Regions from separate parts of the Pantoea sp. LMR881 genome, predicted to be linked through region 4. Evidence: predicted binding sites of a transcription regulator. Region 4 holds the regulator's gene; each other region holds the start of a gene.

Region 1 (5,242 bases), 1.6 Mb from region 4:
ATAAAGGCACCACCAGTAACCGCTGGGGCCCCAGCGGCACGGAACGCTGGAGCAGCACCGCGTCAAGCAGCGTCAGCACTAATGGCCTGACGCGTGGCTATAATTATACAGCGCGCGTGTTAACCACGCAGAACACGCCGCCAGCCGGAAACTACAGCGACAGCGTGGTGGTGGATCTCGCCTTTTAAGCATTAACTGGCGCGCCGCTATCGCTATGGCGCGCCTGATACTGTTTCACCATTCGTCCAATCAGCAGCGTGCCCGTCAAACCACAGATCGCTGCAAACGTCAGCCAGACGCCAGGCATCGCTTTGTCGCCAGTGGCGTGAATCAGGTAACTGGAGATGGCTGGCGTGAAGCCGCCAAACAGCGCCGTTGCCAGGCTATAAGCCAGCGAGAAACCTGCCGCACGCACCTCAGCCGGCATAATTTCTGCCAGGTAAACCACCATCGCCCCGTTGTAGCTGGCATAAAGGAAAGAGAGCCACAGCTCTGCCTCCAGTAAGTGAGCAAAGCTGGCTGATCCCACCAGCCAGTGCAGCACTGGCCAGGTGGTCACGATCATCAGCAAGGTGAAAACAATCAGTAGCGGACGACGCCCTACGCGGTCCGACAGCGATCCCATTAGCGGCAACCAAATCAGGTTAGAAAGCCCGACGCACAGCGTGACAAGGAAACTCTGCTTATCGCTCATCATCAACACGGTTTTACCGAAAGTGGGCGTGAAAGCGGTGATCATATAGAACATCACGGTGGTCGTTACCACCATCAACATGCCTGCCAGCACCAGCGCCCAGTTACTGGCAACCGAACGCATGATTTCGCCCATGCTGGGATGGTGTTTGCGCTGGCTGAAAGCCTCTGTTTCTTCCAGCATGCGGCGGATCCAGAACAGGAACGGCACAATCATGCAGCCAATGACAAACGGAATACGCCAGCCCCATTCTGTCACGGCCTCTTTCGCCAGCAGATGATTCAGCAATAAACCCAGCAGTGCAGCGAAAATCACGGCAACCTGTTGGCTACCGGATTGCCAGCTGACAAAGAACCCTTTACGCCCTTTTGGTGCCACTTCAGCCAGATAAACCGACACGCCCCCTAACTCAACGCCTGCCGAGAAACCTTGTAATAGCCGTCCCAGCAGAATAAGGATTGGCGCTGCTACGCCCAATGTCGCGTAGCCTGGCACCAGTGCAATGGTTAATGTGCCGAACGCCATCAATCCGAGCGTCAGCAGCAATCCTTTGCGCCGACCATGATGATCGATGTAAGCACCCAGAATAATTGCGCCAAGCGGGCGCATAAGAAAGCCAGCACCAAAGGTCATCAGGGTCAACATCAGCGACGCGAACGGGTTATCGCCGGGAAAAAACGTTTTCGCAATGGCGCTGGCGTAATAGCCGAACACCATGAAGTCATACATTTCGAGAAAGTTACCGCTGGTAACGGTGAAGACAGTACGGGCTGTGCCCGTAGACTTTGTAAAGACTGAGTGTGGCTCATAACGGCTTCCTGGGTTTTTTATCCCCTTTTAGCCTGCCGGAGCGGGAAATAATGTGATGCAATTCACCATTCCACTTTACAAAAGTGTGTAGTTGGGTAACAAGAAATTAACAAATTAGCCTGGGCAGCACGATCGTTTGATGTTGCTGCTTTTAAGACGGAAACGGCCTGTACGGCAGCGATCGGTTGCAGGACTGGCTTACCGTATTAACGCCATAACGTTTAATCCGGTTTTTGTTGATTCCCCTTATTTTTAGCCTGCAAATGGCCCGTCAAAATTCAATACGCTATCTCTGTGAGAAAAAAGCGGATTGAATCAGAGTATAAGCGGCGTGATCCCTCATCAGTCCGGCATCTGCTCACTCGGGAAAGAAACGCAAAGGGGTATAAGTCAGCTGTTAAGAGGCAATACAAAAAATAAAGGCCCGTTCATACGGGCCTTTATTCAGCGGGAAAAGATAAAACGCGAGGGCGCTGTTTTATTTCCTGAATCAGAAACGTTACTTCTGAGCCGTTTCCATGCCCATCAAACCAATCTTCAGATAGCCTGCGGTTCTGAGCTGATCCATCACGCTCATCAGCGTTTCATAATCCACGCTCTTGTCTGCCTGGAAGAAAATAGTGGTCTCTTTGTTGCCTTCCGTCTGGTTGCTCAACACGTTAACCAGCGACTCAGCCGTGACCTGCTCGTTGCCGATATATAACTGCTTGTCAGCTTTGATAGAGAGGTAAACAGGTTTTTCCGGGCGCGGCTGCGGTGCACTGGTGGAAGCGGGCAGATTAACGCGTACATCCACGGTCGCCAGCGGCGCAGCCACCATAAAGATGATCAGCAGAACCAACATAACGTCGATAAACGGCGTAACGTTGATTTCATGCATTTCACCATCGGTTTCCAGGTCGTCGTTTAATCGCATTGCCATAAAAAACTTATCCTAAGCGCAGTTTCTGAGTAGCCACTGGACGTGCAGCTTCAGGCTGAACCACGACGTTTCCCAGATCGATATCACGGCTCTGTAACAGCAGAATTTGTGCAGCAACATCACCCAGCGACGCTTTATAGCTGGCAATCATGCGGGCAAAGACGTTGTAAATCACGACGGCTGGGATCGCAGCAACCAGACCAATCGCCGTTGCCAGCAACGCTTCTGCGATACCCGGTGCAACGACAGCAAGGTTTGTGGTTTGCGTTTTTGCGATGCCGATAAAACTGTTCATGATGCCCCATACGGTGCCGAACAGACCGATAAACGGCGCAACAGAACCAATAGTCGCCAGGAAACCGTTGCCACGACCGGCATGACGGCTGAAGGCAGCAACGCGGCGCTCAAGGCGGAAGCTGGTGCGATCTTTAATCCCGTTGGTATCTTCGGCACCGGCAGAAAGTTCCAGCTCGTTCTGCGCGTCATTCAACAGCACGGCGCTGTGGCTGTTGCTGTGGAATTGCTGGGCAGCACGTGCGGCATCATTGAGACTGCGGGCTTCGCCCAGAGCCAGTTGCTCGCGCTTAAGGCGGCGTTTGGCTGCGCTGAGTTCGGCATATTTACCGAAGAAAAGCGCCCACGTCACAACTGAGGCCAGTAACAGGCCAATCATCACCATTTTTACCACGATATCGGCATGTTGATACATGCCCCAAACGGAAAGGTCCGTTTGCATCAAATCACTGGCTACCACGCTGCTTCTCCAACTGATGTGCACGGATACAGAATAAGCGCGAATGATAGCAAAAAAATCAGCGAATTGATAGTGGTTCTCATTACTATTTACAAACGAAAGGGCCATTTTTTATGCTGCGATCTTTATAGGTTGATCACACTTTATCGGGATGTTTTGAAAATGTGACGACACACATAAATTTATTAAAACATCGTTTCAAAATGTGATGGCATTCATTCAATCGTCATTGTCATATTTTCTCGCGTCGCGTTTTCACTATGCTGGCTGCACGCGGCCACCTTGCTTGCGGAAATCCTATGCGCCGCCTTTACCGCCCTTTCTATGCTGGAGAAAACAGAATGACACTGAAAAAATTACTACTCGCAGTTTCGTTATCTTCCGCTGTGGCACTTTGCCCTGCCGTGGTGTTTGCCAAAGTAATTAAAGTGGCTGAGGTTCAGCCTGCTGGTTATCCAACCGTGGTCGCGCTGGAACATATGGGCGAGAAGCTCAAACAGGCGACGAATGGACGGTTAGAAATGAAAGTCTATGCTGGCGGCGTATTAGGTGATGAAGAGCAGACCTTACAGCAGGTCCAGTTAGGGGCGATCGATATGATCCGCGTCTCGCTGGCCCCCGTTACGTCTATTGCGCCAGAGACCAGTGTATTAACGCTGCCGTATGTGTTCCGCGACGAGGATCATATGCACAAAGTGCTCGACGGAGAAGTCGGCAAACAGATTGTAGAGAAATTTGATAAGGATCCAAATGCCCGCATGGTGTTCCTCGGCTGGACCGATGCAGGCGTGCGCAACATGATCACCAAGAAACCCATCACGAAGCCGGAAGATCTGAAAGGCATGAAAATCCGCGTGCAGAACAGCGCCATTTCTCTCGCTACCCTGAAAGCGATGGGCGCGAACCCGGTCGCCATGGGCGTGAGTGAAGTGTTCAGCGCCATGCAAACCGGCGTCGTGGACGGCACTGAGAACAATCCACCAACCTTTGTTGCGCACAACTACCTGCCTGTCGCGAAGTATTACACCCTGACCGGTCATTTCATTCAGCCAGAAATGATTCTTTACTCTAAACCGCTGTGGGATCGTCTCTCTGCTGACGATCAGGCGCTGCTCAAAAAACTGGGTAAAGAAGCGCAGGATGAAGAGCGCCAACTGTGGGCAACTTATACCCAGCAATCAATGGAAAAAATGAAAGCCGGTAACGTGACTTTTCAGGAAATTGATCGTGACTATTTCATGAAAGCCACGCAGCCGGTACGCGATCAGTTTGGCGGTAAATATCAGGATCTGATGAAGCAAATCGCCGACGTGAAATAACCTTCTCTACGCCATGCTTCTGCATGGCGAACTTATTCAGGTATCGATTATGACTGCATATTCACGTCTGATGGATGGGCTTTATCTGCTGTGCATGACGATCGCCGCCGTCGCGCTGTTGATAATGGTGACGGTGATCCCGATCGGGATTTTCGCCCGCTACGTGTTGAACAGTGCGCTTGCCTGGCCGGAACCGGTCGCGATCATTTGCATGGTAATTTTTACTTTTATCGGTGCACCGGTAGGCTATCGCGCCGGTACACATATTTGTGTTTCGATGATGACCGATCGCCTGTCGCTCCCGGTACAACGTTTGCTGCTGCGCGTCTGCGATCTGTTAATGATCGCCACCTGTCTGATCATCTTTCAAGCCAGTTACAACCTGTGTGAAGCGATGTGGATTCAGTCACTCGCCTCGCTGCCTATGGTGACTTACGGCGAAATGTATCTGCCTATTCCCGTTGGCTCAATCTTCACCCTGCTGTTTGTTATTGAGCGATTGCTAAGCGGCGATCAAAGCCAGCGGCCGATCGTTACCCTTGGCGGCACTCACTAAGCGGAGCACAAAAATGGACGCACTGATTTTGATTGGCAGCCTGGTAGTGTTACTGCTGCTGGGCTTTCCGGTGGCCTTTGCTGTCGGCCTGAGCGCGTTTATCGGCGCGTGGTGGATCGACCTGCCGCTGGAAGCGGTGGTTATCCAGATAACGAACGGCATTAATAAATTTTCTCTGCTGACCATT
Region 2 (5,242 bases), 620 kb from region 4:
TGCGGCTGATGAAAAAAGCACTGACGCGGTGATGAAAAATCCTTTTCTGGCACAAACGCCAGCAGTGAAAAACAAGCAGGTGTATGCGCTGGGGCTGGATTCTTTCCGCCTTGATTACTACAGCGCCAGCAACTTGCTGGCGCGTCTTGAGCAGTTGTTTGTTAAATCATGATGTCTGTTGCGCCAGCGGGGTTGCTGGCGTCTGATAACGGCGCAGGCGGCCCATTATCAACCACATGAGAATACCCAACAGCGCGGCAGCGAAACCAAACAGACTTGCCGCCTGTTGGGGTTGCAGCAACGATCCCATTGCGCCAATCACTGCTGCGCCAATGGCATCACCCGTGACGTTCTGCGCGGTCCATAAGCTATTAATGCGACCCAGTAAGGCATCCGGCGTCAGGGTTTGAATCATCGAATATTGCACCAGACTGTTAATCGCACTGAAGTAGCCAAACGCCACTAAACAGGCCAGTCCTGATTCATAGCCTGGCATCAGGCTGAACAGGCCCAGCGCCATAAAAGCAGCCACGGCACTTGCCAGTATCAGTATGCCGGGACGCGACGCCTGTGCCAGCCGACCGCTGGTTAACGCACCCACAGCTGCACCCAGCGGCACCGCAGCATACATCAGACCAAGCCGCTCCAGATCAACCTGCCAGTGCGGTGCCAGGGCGGGATAAAGCACGCGTACCGCGCTCGCCAGAGTCACTAATGCGCCAATTAATGCCACCATGCCAACAACCGGGCTGGCAAACAGAAACTGTACGCCCGTGGCTAACGCTTTAAGCGGATGTTCGCGCGGCTGCGGCGGTGGTGGCATTACCGGTAATTTCAACAAGGTTAATACGGTGAGCAGCGTACCGAAGGCGGTCAAACCGTAATTCCACGCGACGCTCCCGTGCGCAATCACCAGGCCAGCAATCGCGGGGGACAGGATCGAGCCGAAGCGCACGGTAAGCATGGTGATAGCGCCCGCTTTCATGATGTTTTCGCGCCCGACCAGGGCTGGAGTGGCAGCCAGCAAAGCCGTAACGCCAATCGCGCCAAAAAAGCCATCCCACAACCCCAGCACAAACACCGCAATAACTGAAGGTTCAGGTAATAACGCATTAACACACAGCGCGACAAAACCTAATCCGCAGGTGGAACGCGCAAATAAAATAAGCCGACGGCGTTCATAGCGATCGGCCAGCACGCCACCGGTCAGCAGACCGATAAACATGCCCGCACCTGCCAGCGTTACTGATAAGCCTACCAGCATCGGCGAATGCGTCAGTTGCTGAATTTGCACCGGAACGGCGACGGCTAACATGCCGAGTGCGACAATTGAAATAAAGCGAGCAATAAACACAGCGCGAAAATCGGGGTGCGTTTTAAGCAGGCTGAGATCGATAAACCAGGAGGGTTTGTTCATTTATTCGCCTTTAGATGCTGATTTTCCTCGCCATACAGCGAATAACTCATGGTAACATACAAAAATAAGAGTAATAACGATAACAAGTATCATTATCAAAGTGACTTGCCCGCAGTGTCGTTGAACAGTGAAGGTTTACTACGTTATGCGCCAACTCTATGCGATAGCAGGTTCAGGGATGCTGCTGTTGCTTCTTCTTGTGCTCAGTTTGATGCTGGGTGCAAAACCGATCGCTTTCCACGATGTTACGCACGCCCTGCTTGCCAGTTGCAGCAGTGCGGATTGCGTAATCGTACGTGAAGCGCGTTTACCTCGCACCTTAGCGGGCTTACTGGCGGGCATGGCGTTAGGGCTGGCCGGTGCGTTAATGCAAAGCCTGACGCGCAATCCCCTTGCCGATCCAGGCATTCTTGGCGTTAACGCTGGTGCCGGATTTGCGGTGGTGATGGGTATTGCGCTGTTTGGCGCAGATTCGCCGATCGACTGGCTCGGCTTTGCTTTTGCCGGTGCGCTGCTTGCTTCGCTGCTGGTTGCGTTAACCGGTGCACTGGGCGGCGGCCGCGTCAATCCGGTTCGTTTGACCCTGGCTGGCGTGGCGCTGGGCGCGGTGCTGGAAGGACTGACCTCGGGTTTATCGCTTCTCAATCCTGACATTTACGATCACCTGCGTTTCTGGCACAGCGGCTCGCTGGATATTCGGAGCTTTGCCATTCTGCGCACCACCTTTCCCGCCGTGCTCATCGGCAGCGTGCTGGCACTGCTGCTGGCGCGCTCTTTAAACAGCCTGAGCATGGGTGGGGATATGGCAACCGCGCTCGGTACTCAGGTCGTACGCACCCAACTCACCGGATTATTAGCGATTGCGCTGTTGAGCGGTGCTGCCACGGCTACTGTTGGCCCTGTTGCCTTCGTTGGCTTAATGGCGCCACATCTTGTACGCGCGCTGACAGGAAACGATCACCGCTGGCTGCTGCCAGGGACGTTGCTGATGACGCCTTGTCTGTTACTGGCTGCGGATATTTTTGGCCGCATCGCTGTGCCGGGCGAACTGCGCGTTTCCATTGTGACAGCGATTCTCGGTGCGCCAGTGTTGATTGTGCTGGTACGGCGTAAGTCGGGAAGAGGGCAGGTATGAATCGGGTGGCGATAAACAGTTTCGCCCTGCTGCTGGCCTGTGCGCTGCTGGCTTTTTTCGGTGTGACGCGTGGCACATTACCGGTTTCGGCAGAGCAGCTATGGCAGGTTATCAACGGCGAGGCGGCGCGCAATATCCAGCTTATTGTGGTTGAGTGGCGCCTGCCGCGCGTGCTGATGGCGCTGCTGATTGGTGCCGCTCTGGGAGTGAGCGGTGCGATTTTTCAGTCACTGCTGCGTAATCCGTTGGGCAGCCCGGATATCCTTGGATTCAATACCGGCGCTTACAGCGGTGTACTGGTGGCGCTGGTGCTGTTTCAGCAAAATATTGAAGGCATGACGCTGGCTGCGCTGCTGGGCGGATTAGCCACCACAGGCGTCGTATATCTGTTCGCCTGGCGTAACGGCGTTAATACTTTTCGTCTGATTATCGTCGGCATTAGCGTACGGGCGCTGCTGATGGCGCTGAACAGTTGGCTGATTATCAGCGCCTCCCTGGAAGCCGCGCTCAGTGCTGGCTTGTGGAGCGCCGGATCGCTTAATGGCATCACCTGGGCAAAAACCAGGCCGGTGATCGTTGTGCTGCTACTGGCACTGTTTGCCACAACGCTGTTAGCGCGACGTATGCGCCTGCTGGAGATGGGAGATGATACCGCGTGCGCCCTGGGCGTACCGGTTGAGCGCAGCCGCATCTGGCTGATGCTGGCTGGCGTGATATTAACGGCTGCGTCAACTGCGCTGGTTGGGCCGATCTCATTCGTTGCGCTGCTGGCACCGCAAATTGCTCGTCGCCTGTGCGGTGGCGTTAAGGGCGCGTTACCCATGGCCGCGTTGTGCGGTGCGCTGTTACTTACGGCAGCAGATTACGCAGCACAGCACTTTTTTCTGCCTTATCAATTGCCGGTTGGCGTCATCACGGTCAGCCTTGGCGGAATTTATCTGATCGCTTTACTGGTGCGGGAGGCGCGACGCCAATGACAGTAACTTCACGGCTCCAGGGTGACGCAATGACGCTCGGCTACGATAAAAAAATCGTGGCGGAAAATCTGTCAGTGACGATACCCGATGGCGAAATGACGGTGATCATCGGGCCAAATGCGTGTGGAAAATCAACGCTTTTACGCACGCTGAGCCGCCTGGCCGCGCCGTTAAAAGGGCAGGTACTGCTGGACGGTGAAGCTATCGCCCGCTACGCCACGAAAGAGGTGGCGCGCCGTTTAGGTTTGTTGCCGCAAAGCTCTAATGCGCCTGCCGGTATTAGCGTCAGTGAACTGGTGGCGCGTGGTCGCTATCCGCATCAGTCATTGTTTGGTCGCTGGCGCGATGAAGATGAAGCGGCGGTTCAGGAAGCGATGCTGGCAACCGGTGTCGCGGACATCGCCAGTCAGCAGGTTGATACCCTTTCTGGCGGACAGCGTCAGCGCGTATGGATTGCAATGGTCCTGGCGCAACAAACGCCGCTTCTGCTGCTGGATGAGCCGACAACCTGGCTGGACATTACACACCAGATTGAACTGCTGGAGCTGATGCAGGATTTGAATCAGCAGCATGGCCGCACGCTGGTCGTGGTATTGCACGATCTCAATCAGGCCTGCCGTTACGCGACCCATTTGATTGCCATGCGCCACGGCAAGATTATTGCTGAAGGGAAACCGAGTGAAATCGTTACGCCCGCGCTAATCGAATCGATTTATGGTCTGCGCTGCGTCATTGTTGACGATCCCGTGGCGCACACACCGATGATTGTGCCGCTGGGCCGACAGCATGCAGGCTAGCCTGTGCGCCTGTCCCGGCCTTTACCCTGAATGAGTAAGGGCCGGGAAGACGCACGGTAACTTAAAACTCAGCCAGCAACTGCTGCAAACGTGGACCAATTTGCTCAAACATGCGCGGTGAAATAATATCGACGTGCGCGCAATCTACTGGCCAGATGTCCAGTTCAGCCACATAGGGCGACCAGGCACGGCGTGCATCCTGGCCAGGTTGCTGAGTCTGCTCTGCAAGAAATAGCGTGGCGCGACCGTTGAAGCGGGCACTGCGCGCCGTGGCTAACAGGCGCACCGAACTGGCGTAGTTAGCTTCGATAGTATTGAACATCGCTTCCATCCCTTCGCCAGCCTGCTGCCGTTGTGCAGCGATAAACTGTTCGCGCTCACGGTTTACCTCTGCCAGCACCGCCGGATCCAGTACATTTTCGCCGCGTTTCTCATCCCAGTTCTGCGTTTCTGGTGGCCAGGTGTCGAGTAAGCCCAGGAAGGCAACCTCTTCCCCTAAAGCGTCCAGCCGCGCCGCGATCCCCTGAGCCAGGGTGCCGCCCAGGGAGTAGCCGATAAAATAGTAAGGCCCGTGCGGTTGCTGTTGACGCAGCGTGGCCAGATGCGCATCACATACGGCATCAAGATGCTGTGCCTGATTAAGCGGGCTGCTGAGATCAGGCGACTGAATGCCCACCAGTGACCAGCGCGCATCCAGATAGCGTTGTAACACGCTGAACTGCCAGGCAAAGCCAGAGGCGGGATGGAAGCAGAACAGGGTTGGGCCATCGCCTTTACGCAGCGGTAGCACAGCTTCAAACCCTGCCTGTCCGGCGTCATCGCCACTGCTTAACAGGGTGGCGAGTTTTTCAACAGTGGAGGCCACCATGATTTGCCCGACGGACACCGGCAGGTTCAGGCTGCGTCTCAACTGTGC
Region 3 (5,242 bases), 620 kb from region 4:
TGTAAAACCACATCGTCAGCGGCAAGCGGATAGTGATTCTGCATCCATAACAGGCGATTGACGATTGCTTCATGGCCCACCAGTACGCCTTTCGGGCGGCCCGTCGAGCCAGAGGTGTAGATAATGTACGCGCCATCCTGCGGACGCGGTGTCTGCGTCATCTCCTCTGTGACCGGCGTGAGCAGCGCGTCGTAAAATAGCGGTGCGACTGGCGAAATGGCGGTTAAACGATCGGCCAAATCACGACAGGTGATGAGTATTTTGGGCGCAGCATCTTCCAGCATCATGTGCAGGCGATCGTCCGGATAGCCGGTATCCAGCGGTAAATAGGTCGCACCCACGCTGACGATAGCCTGTAACGCCAGCGACAGAAATACCGATCGCGGCAGCGCCACGGCAACAATATCACCGCGCTGCACGCCCTTAGCGAGGAGGTGTTGCGCCAGCGCCTGCACCTGTTGCTGCATCTGCTGGTAGTTGAGGTTATGTCGGGCATCTGCCAGTGCCGGCGCATCTGGTGTGCGCTGTGCCTGCTGGCGCAGCAGGCTGCTCAGGGTTTCAGCCGGTAGCGGGACGTGGGTTTGATTGATTTCAGCCAGTTGTTGATGCTCTGCGGGCGTGAGCAGATCCAGCTCGCCACAGGCGGACTCTGGCCGCGCCGCTAACTGCGCCAGCAGCAGCGTAAAGCGGTCAACATGTTGTTTTAGTGTACTTTCACAGTAACGCTCTGCGTTAGCCAACAATTCAAGGGTTAAGTCGCCTTGCTCGCTAATGTAGATGGCGATCTCAAGATCGCGCACCGGGCCGGAAGCCAGTTGATGGGTTATGCCTTCGATCCCGGCGAAATCGAGCTGGTAATCAAACATTTTCAAATTGATCACCGGACCATAAAGCGGATCGCCATCACCGAGGCGGCCCAGATCACGCTGTACCTGCTCGGCATCGAAACGCTGGTGGCGACGCATCTTTTTCACTTCGGTGGCCAGTTGCGCTGCCAGCGCGCTTAAAGGCTGCGACGGATCGTAATGTATCGCCATCGGCAGCACGTTGATAACCGGACCGGTCGCGCACAGCGCAGCCGAGCCGATGCGGCGCATAAAAATGAAACCTGCCGCAAAATCATGTTGACCACTCAGGCGCGCCAGCCATAGCGCCACCAGCGCAAAAGCGGTGTCGGCGGCGCTGAGATGATGAGCCTGCGTATGCGATAACAGCGTCTGAAAACTAGCGCGATCCAACGCCAGCTCAAGCCGGATCAGATCGGTGCTGGCACTTTGTCCGGCCAGCGGTTGTGTCGATAACGAGGCAGGTGGCGGCAGTTGCGCCCCTTTTTCACGCCAGAACTGGCGGTCACGCTGCCAGGTTGAAGAGGCCTGATAACGCTGATACTCCTCGACCACTTCACTGAACGGTACAAACGGTGTCGGTTGCGCGGTTTCTTTTCGCTGCCAGGCAGTGTAAAGATTAGCAATGCGGCGGGTAAGGGCGGTAAAGCTGAAGCCGTCAACCACTAAATGATGGTAACGCTGATACCAGTACCAGTGGCGATCGCCAAGGCGCATTAAACTGTGGTGCCACAGCGGGGCGCCACTCAAGACGCGAAGATCGCCTGACATATCTGTGCGCATCAGGGCACGTGCGGCGGCGGCGGGATCGGCTTCGTGGCGCAGATCGATCACCTCTGGCTCGCTAAAGGCCTGCGGCGCAGGCCACTGCTGTGGTTCGCCGTCCTGTTCGCCAAAGGCCATGTTCAGGGTATCAGCCTCTTTCATACCTGCAACAATGGCTTTCCCCAGCAATGCACTGTTTAACTCGCCGCGCAGCTCAATAAAGTGTGCCACCGCATAAGCGTTGTGATGTTTCGACAGTTGATCGGCGATCCAGATCCCGGGCTGTGCTGCCACCAGAGGCAGGGTGTGTTGTTCAGTGTGGTTTCGGCTCATCAGGGACTCAGACATTGTCGCTCCGGTTTGCATTATCAGTAACCGGACGGATGTCGTGCCAGTTTTCGTTCAACCAGTTCAGGCAGGCTGCCTGCGGTTGCGGACCAAATACTGAGCGCCAACCCACAGGAAGCGCGTTAAAGGCAGGCCATAAGCTGTATTGCTGCTGGTCGTTTTGCAATACATGACAATCCTGTTGTGGATCATCAAACGGGTTCAGGTGTTGCATGTCTGTCTCCTGCTCGTAGAGAACGAGTGAGATAAGCGAATTACAGGTGTTGCCACATTGCTTTCAGTCCGTTCAGCAGGCCACCGCGCCAGCACAGCGCATCATGGCCACCTTCGACCGGGTAATAGCTGACCTGATGTCCGGCATCGGTCAGATCACCCTGAAGTTGTTGATTTGCGGCCAGAATCAGGCGTTCACGCCGTCCGGCTTCTAAGTAAAAATGACGTGGTGGCGCAGCGAGTAAACCTTGTTGTAACTGCTGGGGTAACCAGCCGTTGGCATTGCCGCGTTCTGGCCACCAGAAAGAGCCAGACAAACTGATTGCCGCGCCGAAAGTCTCTGGCCAGCTCAGGGTGGCGTACACCGCAGATAAGCCGCCAAAGCTTTGTCCGGCAATCACCGTGCTGGCGGCTTCGTTGCGGTGCGCAGCCCACGTCTGTACCTGCGGCAATAGCTCTTCCTGGATCGCCAGCCAGAAATCAGCATTGCAGGTGAGCTCCTGCGTCCGGTGCTCGCGGTCGATTATATCGATCATGACATACACAGCCGGCGGCAACGCGCCTGCGTCGGTGAGTTGCTGTAACGGACCGGCAACGGGCATGCTGTTGGCCCAAAACTGTCCGTCTAACAACAGGGCGAGCGGGCGATTTTCCGGTTGCTCATCGCCTGTGGTGTAAATCCAGATCGCGCGTTGATTGCCCAGGCGATCGCTGCGCCAGAGATGTTGCTGTAGCGGTAAGCGTGGCGCACTCCCTTCGTCCACGGCGCGCCAGACCGCCTGATCGGGAGAATGCGGCAGTTGCAACGGCGAAACGCCCATGCCGCGTCCGCCGGACCAGCCGCGCAGGCGGTTAAGCGGGTCGATTTGTGCCAGAGGAAATTTATCGCGCCACCAGCTACGCAGTGCTTGCATATCAGGCTGGCCCTGAAAAGTATCCGACTGGCTGTCAGGCATCAGGCAATAACTGCCGCGCCAGGTGGCGGGCAACGTGGTTTGCCAAAACCAGACATCGGTTTCGGGTAAACGCGTTAAGGAGACAGGGGCAGCTTGCTGATGATGATCGGTGACACCGGTAATATTGATCCAGACGCGCTGCGTCGATGAACGGGACTCATCGCCTTCCGGGTCGCGCCAAAAAAACGTGACCTGACAATCACCGGTTTCACTGATTTCAACAAAGGGTATGCCGCGTTGCTGCTGCTGCTGCCACCAGTGTTCATTGCCGGTCATTTCATTTAACCACGTCATACACGCCATTAGCCGATCGCTGCAAAGAGTTACTTTCATGAATGTTATGAATAATACTATTGATAATTATTTTCATTTGCAATAGGGTGTTTCCGCTCTACAGGGAGCGCGCGCGTTCCGTTTGCCGCATCTGCGCTTAATCAGCCTCTGAATACGGCTCGGTCAGATCTGGAATGCGTTACAGGCAAGGTTAACTACCTTTAACCGGCGCGCCAACCGCCCCTACGGTTGGCAATTCAGGAACCAAAACAATGAAAAAATTATCACGGCTATCAGTGGCCATTCTGATTGACATCGGCTTAGCCGCGTCTTTTGCTCCTGCGGCATTCGCTGCGGAAACATCTACCGAAACCAGCACATCCAGCAACGAATCAGTCGATGCCGACGGCGGCACCATCGTAGTGAACGCGGCGCAGCAGACACTCCAGGCTCCGGGTGTTTCAACCATTACTGCGGATGAAATCAAAAAACGCCCACCGGCGCGTGATGTCTCTGAAATTATCCGCACTATGCCCGGCGTCAATCTTACCGGGAACTCTACCAGTGGTCAGCGTGGTAACAATCGCCAAATTGATATTCGCGGTATGGGCCCGGAAAACACCCTGATTTTAATTGATGGCCGCCCGGTCACCAGCCGTAACTCGGTACGCCTTGGCTGGCGTGGCGAGCGTGATACACGCGGCGATACCAGCTGGGTGCCGCCAGAGATGATCGAACGTATTGAAGTCATTCGTGGTCCGGCGGCGGCACGTTACGGCAACGGCGCGGCGGGCGGAGTAGTCAATATCATTACCAAAAAAGAGACTAATGAATGGCACGGCTCCTGGAATACCTACTTCAACGCGCCGGAACATAAACAAGAAGGCTCGACCAAACGTACCAATTTCAGCCTGTCAGGTCCGCTGGGTGATGATTTCAGCTTCCGCTTATATGGCGGGCTGGCAAAAACCCAGGCTGATGCACAATTCATCAATGAAGGTCATCAGTCGTTGCGTACCGGATCCTATGCAGATACGGTTCCGGCTGGCCGTGAAGGAGTAGAGAACAAAGATATCAATGCGTTGTTGCGTTGGGCCTTTGCTCCCATGCAGACGCTGGAATTCGAAGCGGGTTACAGTCGCCAGGGCAACCTGTACGCCGGGGATACCCAGAACACCAACACCAGTGCGCTGGTGCAAAGTGAATATGGTGAAGAGACGAACCGCCTTTATCGCCAGAACTTTGCCGTAACCTGGACAGGTGCATGGGATAACGGCATCAGCACCAACACCTATGCGCAATATGAAAACACCCGTAACTCGCGTATGAATGAAGGCCTGGCGGGCGGAACAGAAGGCATCTTTTCTGACAGCGGCTTTTCAACTATTCAGCTGGACGATGTGCTGCTGCACAGCGAAGTCAGCATCCCCTTCGAACTGCTGGTTAATCAAACGGCGACAATAGGGACCGAGTGGAATCAACAGCGCATGAAGGATGGCGTTTCTAACAGCCAGGCGCTGTCAGGAGGCAACATTGCGGGTGTCTCCAGCGGTACGCGCAGCCCTTATTCTCAGGCAGAAATCTTTTCGCTATTTGCTGAAGACAACATGGAGCTGACGGACAGCACCATGCTGACGCCAGCGTTGCGCTTTGATCACCACTCAATTGTCGGCAACAACTGGAGCCCGTCGCTTAACCTGTCGCAAGGTTTGGGGGATGACTTCACCCTGAAACTGGGCATCGCACGTGCTTATAAAGCCCCGAGCCTTTATCAGACCAACCCGAACTATATTCTTTACAGCCGTGGGCAGGGCTGTGCTGACAGTTCAGGGGCCTGTTATC
Region 4 (5,242 bases):
TGCCTTTTTGTTTTTATCGCTTAACAAACGGTTGTTTCCCTTCGGCGCTTTGTGGATCATACTCCGTTACTTCGTGGTACAAATCACCCGCTATTCGTATTGAGGATTTTGTGATGAGTGAGGCTGAAGCCCGCCCAACTAACTTTATTCGTCAAATCATTGACGAAGATTTGGCGAGCGGTAAGCACAGCAGCGTGCATACCCGTTTTCCGCCAGAGCCAAATGGTTACCTGCATATTGGTCATGCGAAATCGATCTGCCTGAATTTTGGCATCGCTCAGGATTATCAAGGGCAATGTAATCTGCGTTTTGACGATACCAATCCGGTTAAAGAGGACGTGGAATTCGTTGAGTCGATTAAGCGTGATGTGCAATGGCTGGGTTTTGAGTGGAGTGGCAACGTCTGTTATTCCTCAGACTATTTCGATCAGCTTTACAACTACGCGGTTGAACTCATCAACAAAGGTTTGGCCTACGTTGATGAACTCACGCCTGAACAGATTCGCGAATATCGTGGCACCCTGACGGCACCGGGCAAAAACAGTCCCTATCGCGATCGCAGCGTTGAAGAGAATCTCGCGCTGTTTGAAAAAAATGCGCAAGGGCGAGTTCGAAGAGGGTAAAGCCTGCCTGCGCGCCAAAATCGATATGGCATCTAACTTTATCGTGATGCGCGATCCGGTGTTATACCGTATCAAATTTGCTGAACACCATCAGACGGGTAACAAGTGGTGCATCTATCCGATGTATGACTTTACCCACTGCATCTCTGATGCGCTGGAAGGCATTACGCATTCGCTCTGTACGCTGGAGTTTCAGGACAACCGTCGCCTGTATGACTGGGTGTTAGATAACATCACCATTCCGGTTCATCCTCGTCAGTACGAATTTTCTCGCCTGAATCTTGAATATGCAGTGATGTCGAAACGTAAGCTGACGCAGCTGGTGAGTGAAAAGCATGTTGAAAGCTGGGACGATCCGCGCATGCTGACCGTTTCTGGCTTACGTCGTCGTGGTTATACCGCATCGTCGATTCGTGAGTTCTGCCGCCGTATCGGTGTCACCAAACAAGACAACATTGTTGAGATGGCTTCACTGGAATCCTGCATTCGTGATGACCTCAACGAAAACGCACCGCGTGCAATGGCTGTGCTGGATCCGTTAAAAATCGTTATCGAGAACTTACCCGCAGGCCACACTGAAATCATCAGTATGCCTAACCATCCGAACAAACCGGAAATGGGCACGCGTGAGGTTCCGTTTAGCCGTGAAATCTGGATCGACCGCGCTGACTTCCGGGAAGAAGCCAACAAGCAGTACAAACGCCTGGTGCTGGGTAAAGAAGTGCGACTGCGTAACGCTTATGTGATCCGTGCTGAGCGCGTAGCAAAAGATAACGACGGCAATATTACCTGCATCTACTGCGTATGCGACGTTGATACGTTAAGCAAAGATCCGGCAGATGGTCGCAAAGTCAAAGGCGTCATTCACTGGGTTTCAGCTGAACATGCACTGCCAGCAGAGTTCCGTCTTTACGATCGCCTGTTTAGCGTGCCGAATCCGGGCGCAGCGGAAGATTTCCTCTCGGCGATTAATCCAAACTCCCTGGAAATTAAGCAGGGATTTGTTGAGCCGGGGCTGGGTCATGCTGAAGCCTCTTCACCTTATCAGTTTGAGCGTGAAGGCTATTTCTGCGCAGACAGCGTTTATTCAACACCGTCACAGTTGGTGTTCAACCGCACGGTAGGATTACGTGATACCTGGGCTAAAATCGGCGATTAAAGATTTTTATCCCAGGCATGATAAAAAGACAAAAGGGCGAGCAATCGCCCTTTTTATGGCTGCGATTTATTCCAATACAAATGTTTGTGCTGATATGTTCAAAAAGCGTTCACGGAAAAAAATGGGATGAATCTGAGTTTAATAAAATTAATCAATTACAAGATGTTAATTGTCTTTTTTCAGGTAGGCTATGCGCACTTAAGCGTTGCTAAACGGGGTTATAAGGAAAAAAATGACCGTTCTCGCCCAGGAAGCTAAACACAGTGTCGTCGTGTTACATCAGCTAATTGAACGTATTTTTAACCAGTCTGGCGCGGCAGATGATAGCTTTCATCTCCTGCTCTCGCACTTTCATCCTGACTTCAGTATGGTGACGCCGCAAGGGAAACAGCTCAACCTGAATGACGTCGAAGAGCTGTTCCGTCAGTTGCAGGGGCAACGTGAAGGGATGCGTATCGCCACCAGTGAACATATTATCCTTTCACAACGTCCGGATGAAATCACGATACAATATCGGGGGTTGCAGATAATGAACGGTCATAATCAAAGCCGCATTTCACTGGCTATTCTTGATTGCAGCACTTCCATTCCTCGCTGGCGCTACTTACAGGAAACGCTGGTAGCCTGATTTCAGGCAGAAAAAAAGCCGGTATCTCACCGGCTTTTTCATCTCTGTGCAAAGCGAATTATTTGTCGTGCAGCGATTCGTCTTCGCGGCAGTCACCCAGCGAGCAGTGTCCATACAGATACAGGCTGTGGTTAGAGAGTTTAATGCCATGACGTGTTGCGATTTCATGTTGGCGTGTTTCGATTGATTCGTCACTGAATTCAATCACTTTACCGCAATCCAGGCAGATCAGGTGATCGTGATGATGCTGTTGCGTTAACTCAAAGACAGATTTACCGCCTTCAAAGTTGTGACGGGTCACAATTCCTGCATCATCAAACTGGTTAAGCACGCGATATACGGTTGCCAAACCAATCTCTTCGCCCATATCGATCAGGCGTTTATATAAGTCTTCCGCGCTGACGTGATGGCATTCAGGTTCCTGAAGCACTTCCAGAATTTTCAGTCTGGGCAGCGTGACTTTCAGGCCAGCCTTCTTTAATGCGGTATTGTTGTCAGTCATGCGGATTTTGTCCTGTTACTTTAATCACTTTTGTGGCGCTTGGCCTTGAATGTCGATCTACACTCATTCTCATTTGCGTCTCATTATAGAACTGAAGCACCGAAATGAAAACCGAGGGACGCGCCGAAAATCGCCACAGTCTGTAAGGTATTTACAGCGGAAGGGGATTTCTGCAGGAATCAGTTAACATTTCGCTCTACCTCATCTCTGGTCCAGAGAAATAAGCGGATGACCGATGGGGGTATTCTACAGATTAAACAAAGAAAGTTAAAAAAATGTGGCTATTATTTCTATAGGAAATTCCATTGACTCAATGTGAGCCAGCGCCCACATTGAGTCTGAAAAGGTTATGCTTCGATAATCTCTTTGAGCTGCAGCTCATCAAAAATCTGCTTAACCCATGTCTCGACACGTTCATTTGTCAGTTCAGGCTGACGATCTTCGTCAATGGCCAGACCGAGAAAATGTTTATCGTCTGCCAGGCCTTTAGAAGCTTCGAAATGATAGCCTTCAGTTGGCCAGTGACCGACAATCACTGCGCCGTTTGGCTCGATGATATCGCGGATGGTGCCCATCGCATCACAGAAGTACTCTGCATAATCTTCCTGATCGCCACAGCCGAACAGGGCGACCAGTTTGCCGTTGAAGTCGATCTCTTCCAGCGTCGGGAAAAAATCATCCCAGTCGCACTGCGCTTCGCCATAATACCAGGTTGGGATGCCCAGCAGCAGGATGTCAAACGCTTCCAGATCTTCTTTGGTACTTTTCGCGATGTCATGGACTTCCGCAACGTCTTTACCCAGTTGTTTCTGGATCATTTTTGCAATGTTTTCGGTGTTGCCGGTATCGCTGCCAAAGAAGATGCCTACGATTGCCATGGGTAAAATAACCTCTTAAATCCTGATGATGAGATGTGTGCCAAAAAGCACATTTCTGCGAATAATAGCAGACGTGACAAAAGCGCGGAACTTGTAAAGCCGCGACATTTGTTTTTGCGTGCGTTTTGCGCGCGTCAGTCCAGTTTGAGTTGTGCCAGCAGCATTTGTTCAATTAATTCGCTGCGGCTGAGATTGCGCTGTTCCGCCAGGGTATTAAGGGCTTCGACGGCTTCGCTGTTCATTTTAAGTTCGACACGGCGTAACCCGCGCCCTTTGTCACGTTTCAGTTGGTTGCGCTTGTTGATACGCAGTTGTTCATCACGCGAAAGCGGACTGGTTTTAGGGCGACCAGGGCGACGCTCGTCGGCAAACAGATCAAGCGTAGTGCGGTCAGTGTGTTCTTTTGCCATGGCTTTGTGAAACTGAATAGGCGCGAGCGAAATTTACGCTGCGCAGATTATTAATTATTGGCCCTTGCCGCAGTAAAAATAACCGACGGCAAAATTTTAGCGCGCCATCATACTCCACGCTAACCGCGGACGCCAATCCTAAACCTTTGCTGCCAGGTATTTGCTTTTAAAGCGCAAAAAAACGCCGCACGCTACGTAACACGGCTTCAGGTTTTTCAGCATGCACCCAGTGTCCTGCACCGCTGATAACGTGAGCATGGGCGGCCGGAAACTGTTTCAACAAGGCGTCCCGATAACGATTATCCAGATAAGCTGAGTCACCGCCACGAATAAACAGAGCAGGGTGCGGCCACGCAGGCACCTCTTGCCAGCCCGAAATGGCCGCGTAATTATCCCATAACACCGGCACATTAAACCGCCATTCCCCTTCATGGAAGGATTTAAGGATGAACTGAATCACCCCTTCTTCAGCAATCACGCTGCGCATGACCTGTGCCGCATCACTACGACGCTGCACACCAGATTCGCTGACGGCATTGATCGCAGCAAAAATGTCGTCATGGCGGCGGGTTTGATAATCGACCGGCGCTATGTCAATCATCACCAGCTGTTCAAGGCGTTCTGGCGCCAGGGCGCTCATGGTCATGGCTATTTTGCCGCCCATTGAGTGCCCAATCACTGAAACCCGCTCAATTCCGTGCGCATCCAGGGTATCAAACATATCCTGTGCCATCACAGCGTAGCTCATCTCGTCGGCACGCGGCGATAATCCATGATTACGGACATCAACCTGGATCAAAGGGCGAGCATCTTTCAATTCCCGCGCCAGCACGCCAAGGTTATCGAGGCTGCCAAAAAGGCCGTGAATGAGCAGGATGGGTAAAGAATCAGCGGGTGATTGTTCAGTTTGCAGACGGGCGTTCAAAATCATGGCAAAGTTCTTAAGTTTGAGACCTAAGCTTAGGTTATCATGGATTCACCTTTTCAGGCGCGCCGGTTCCAGCGGCATTAGGACATATTCTGACTTTTGCCCATAAACCGT

What was found. Region 4 encodes Fur, which represses iron uptake genes when iron is present. Its sites were predicted from a motif close to ATAATAATGAGAACNACTATCAA; they were not measured.
Region 1: the regulator Fur is predicted to act here: its motif matches at 3,247-3,269, upstream of exbB (tol-pal system-associated acyl-CoA thioesterase).
Region 2: the regulator Fur is predicted to act here: its motif matches at 1,488-1,510, upstream of fepD (Fe(3+)-siderophore ABC transporter permease).
Region 3: the regulator Fur is predicted to act here: its motif matches at 3,475-3,497, upstream of fes (enterochelin esterase).

Annotation. Positions count from the first base shown of each region.
Region 1 is NZ_JAPVOK010000002.1:2,871,758-2,876,999, reverse strand. It holds gene O3W44_RS15405 (Csu type fimbrial protein) at 1-188, shown strand, start outside; gene O3W44_RS15400 (MFS transporter) at 185-1,525, opposite strand; gene exbD (TonB system transport protein ExbD) at 2,004-2,426, opposite strand; gene exbB (tol-pal system-associated acyl-CoA thioesterase) at 2,434-3,162, opposite strand; gene O3W44_RS15385 (TRAP transporter substrate-binding protein) at 3,522-4,499, shown strand; gene O3W44_RS15380 (TRAP transporter small permease) at 4,549-5,055, shown strand; partial or broken gene O3W44_RS15375 (TRAP transporter large permease) at 5,069-5,242, shown strand, end outside.
Region 2 is NZ_JAPVOK010000002.1:1,869,836-1,875,077, reverse strand. It holds partial or broken gene fepB (Fe2+-enterobactin ABC transporter substrate-binding protein) at 1-172, shown strand, start outside; gene entS (enterobactin transporter EntS) at 167-1,417, opposite strand; gene fepD (Fe(3+)-siderophore ABC transporter permease) at 1,545-2,552, shown strand; gene fepG (iron-enterobactin ABC transporter permease) at 2,549-3,529, shown strand; gene O3W44_RS10600 (ATP-binding cassette domain-containing protein) at 3,526-4,326, shown strand; gene O3W44_RS10595 (enterobactin synthase subunit F) at 4,388-5,242, opposite strand, start outside.
Region 3 is NZ_JAPVOK010000002.1:1,863,483-1,868,724, reverse strand. It holds gene O3W44_RS10595 (enterobactin synthase subunit F) at 1-1,958, opposite strand, end outside; gene O3W44_RS10590 (MbtH family protein) at 1,951-2,172, opposite strand; gene fes (enterochelin esterase) at 2,213-3,430, opposite strand; gene O3W44_RS10580 (TonB-dependent siderophore receptor) at 3,673-5,242, shown strand, end outside.
Region 4 is NZ_JAPVOK010000002.1:1,245,900-1,251,141, reverse strand. It holds partial or broken gene glnS (glutamine--tRNA ligase) at 114-1,782, shown strand; gene O3W44_RS07710 (hypothetical protein) at 2,015-2,410, shown strand; gene fur (ferric iron uptake transcriptional regulator) at 2,469-2,912, opposite strand; gene fldA (flavodoxin FldA) at 3,260-3,790, opposite strand; gene ybfE (LexA regulated protein) at 3,925-4,200, opposite strand; gene ybfF (esterase) at 4,367-5,131, opposite strand.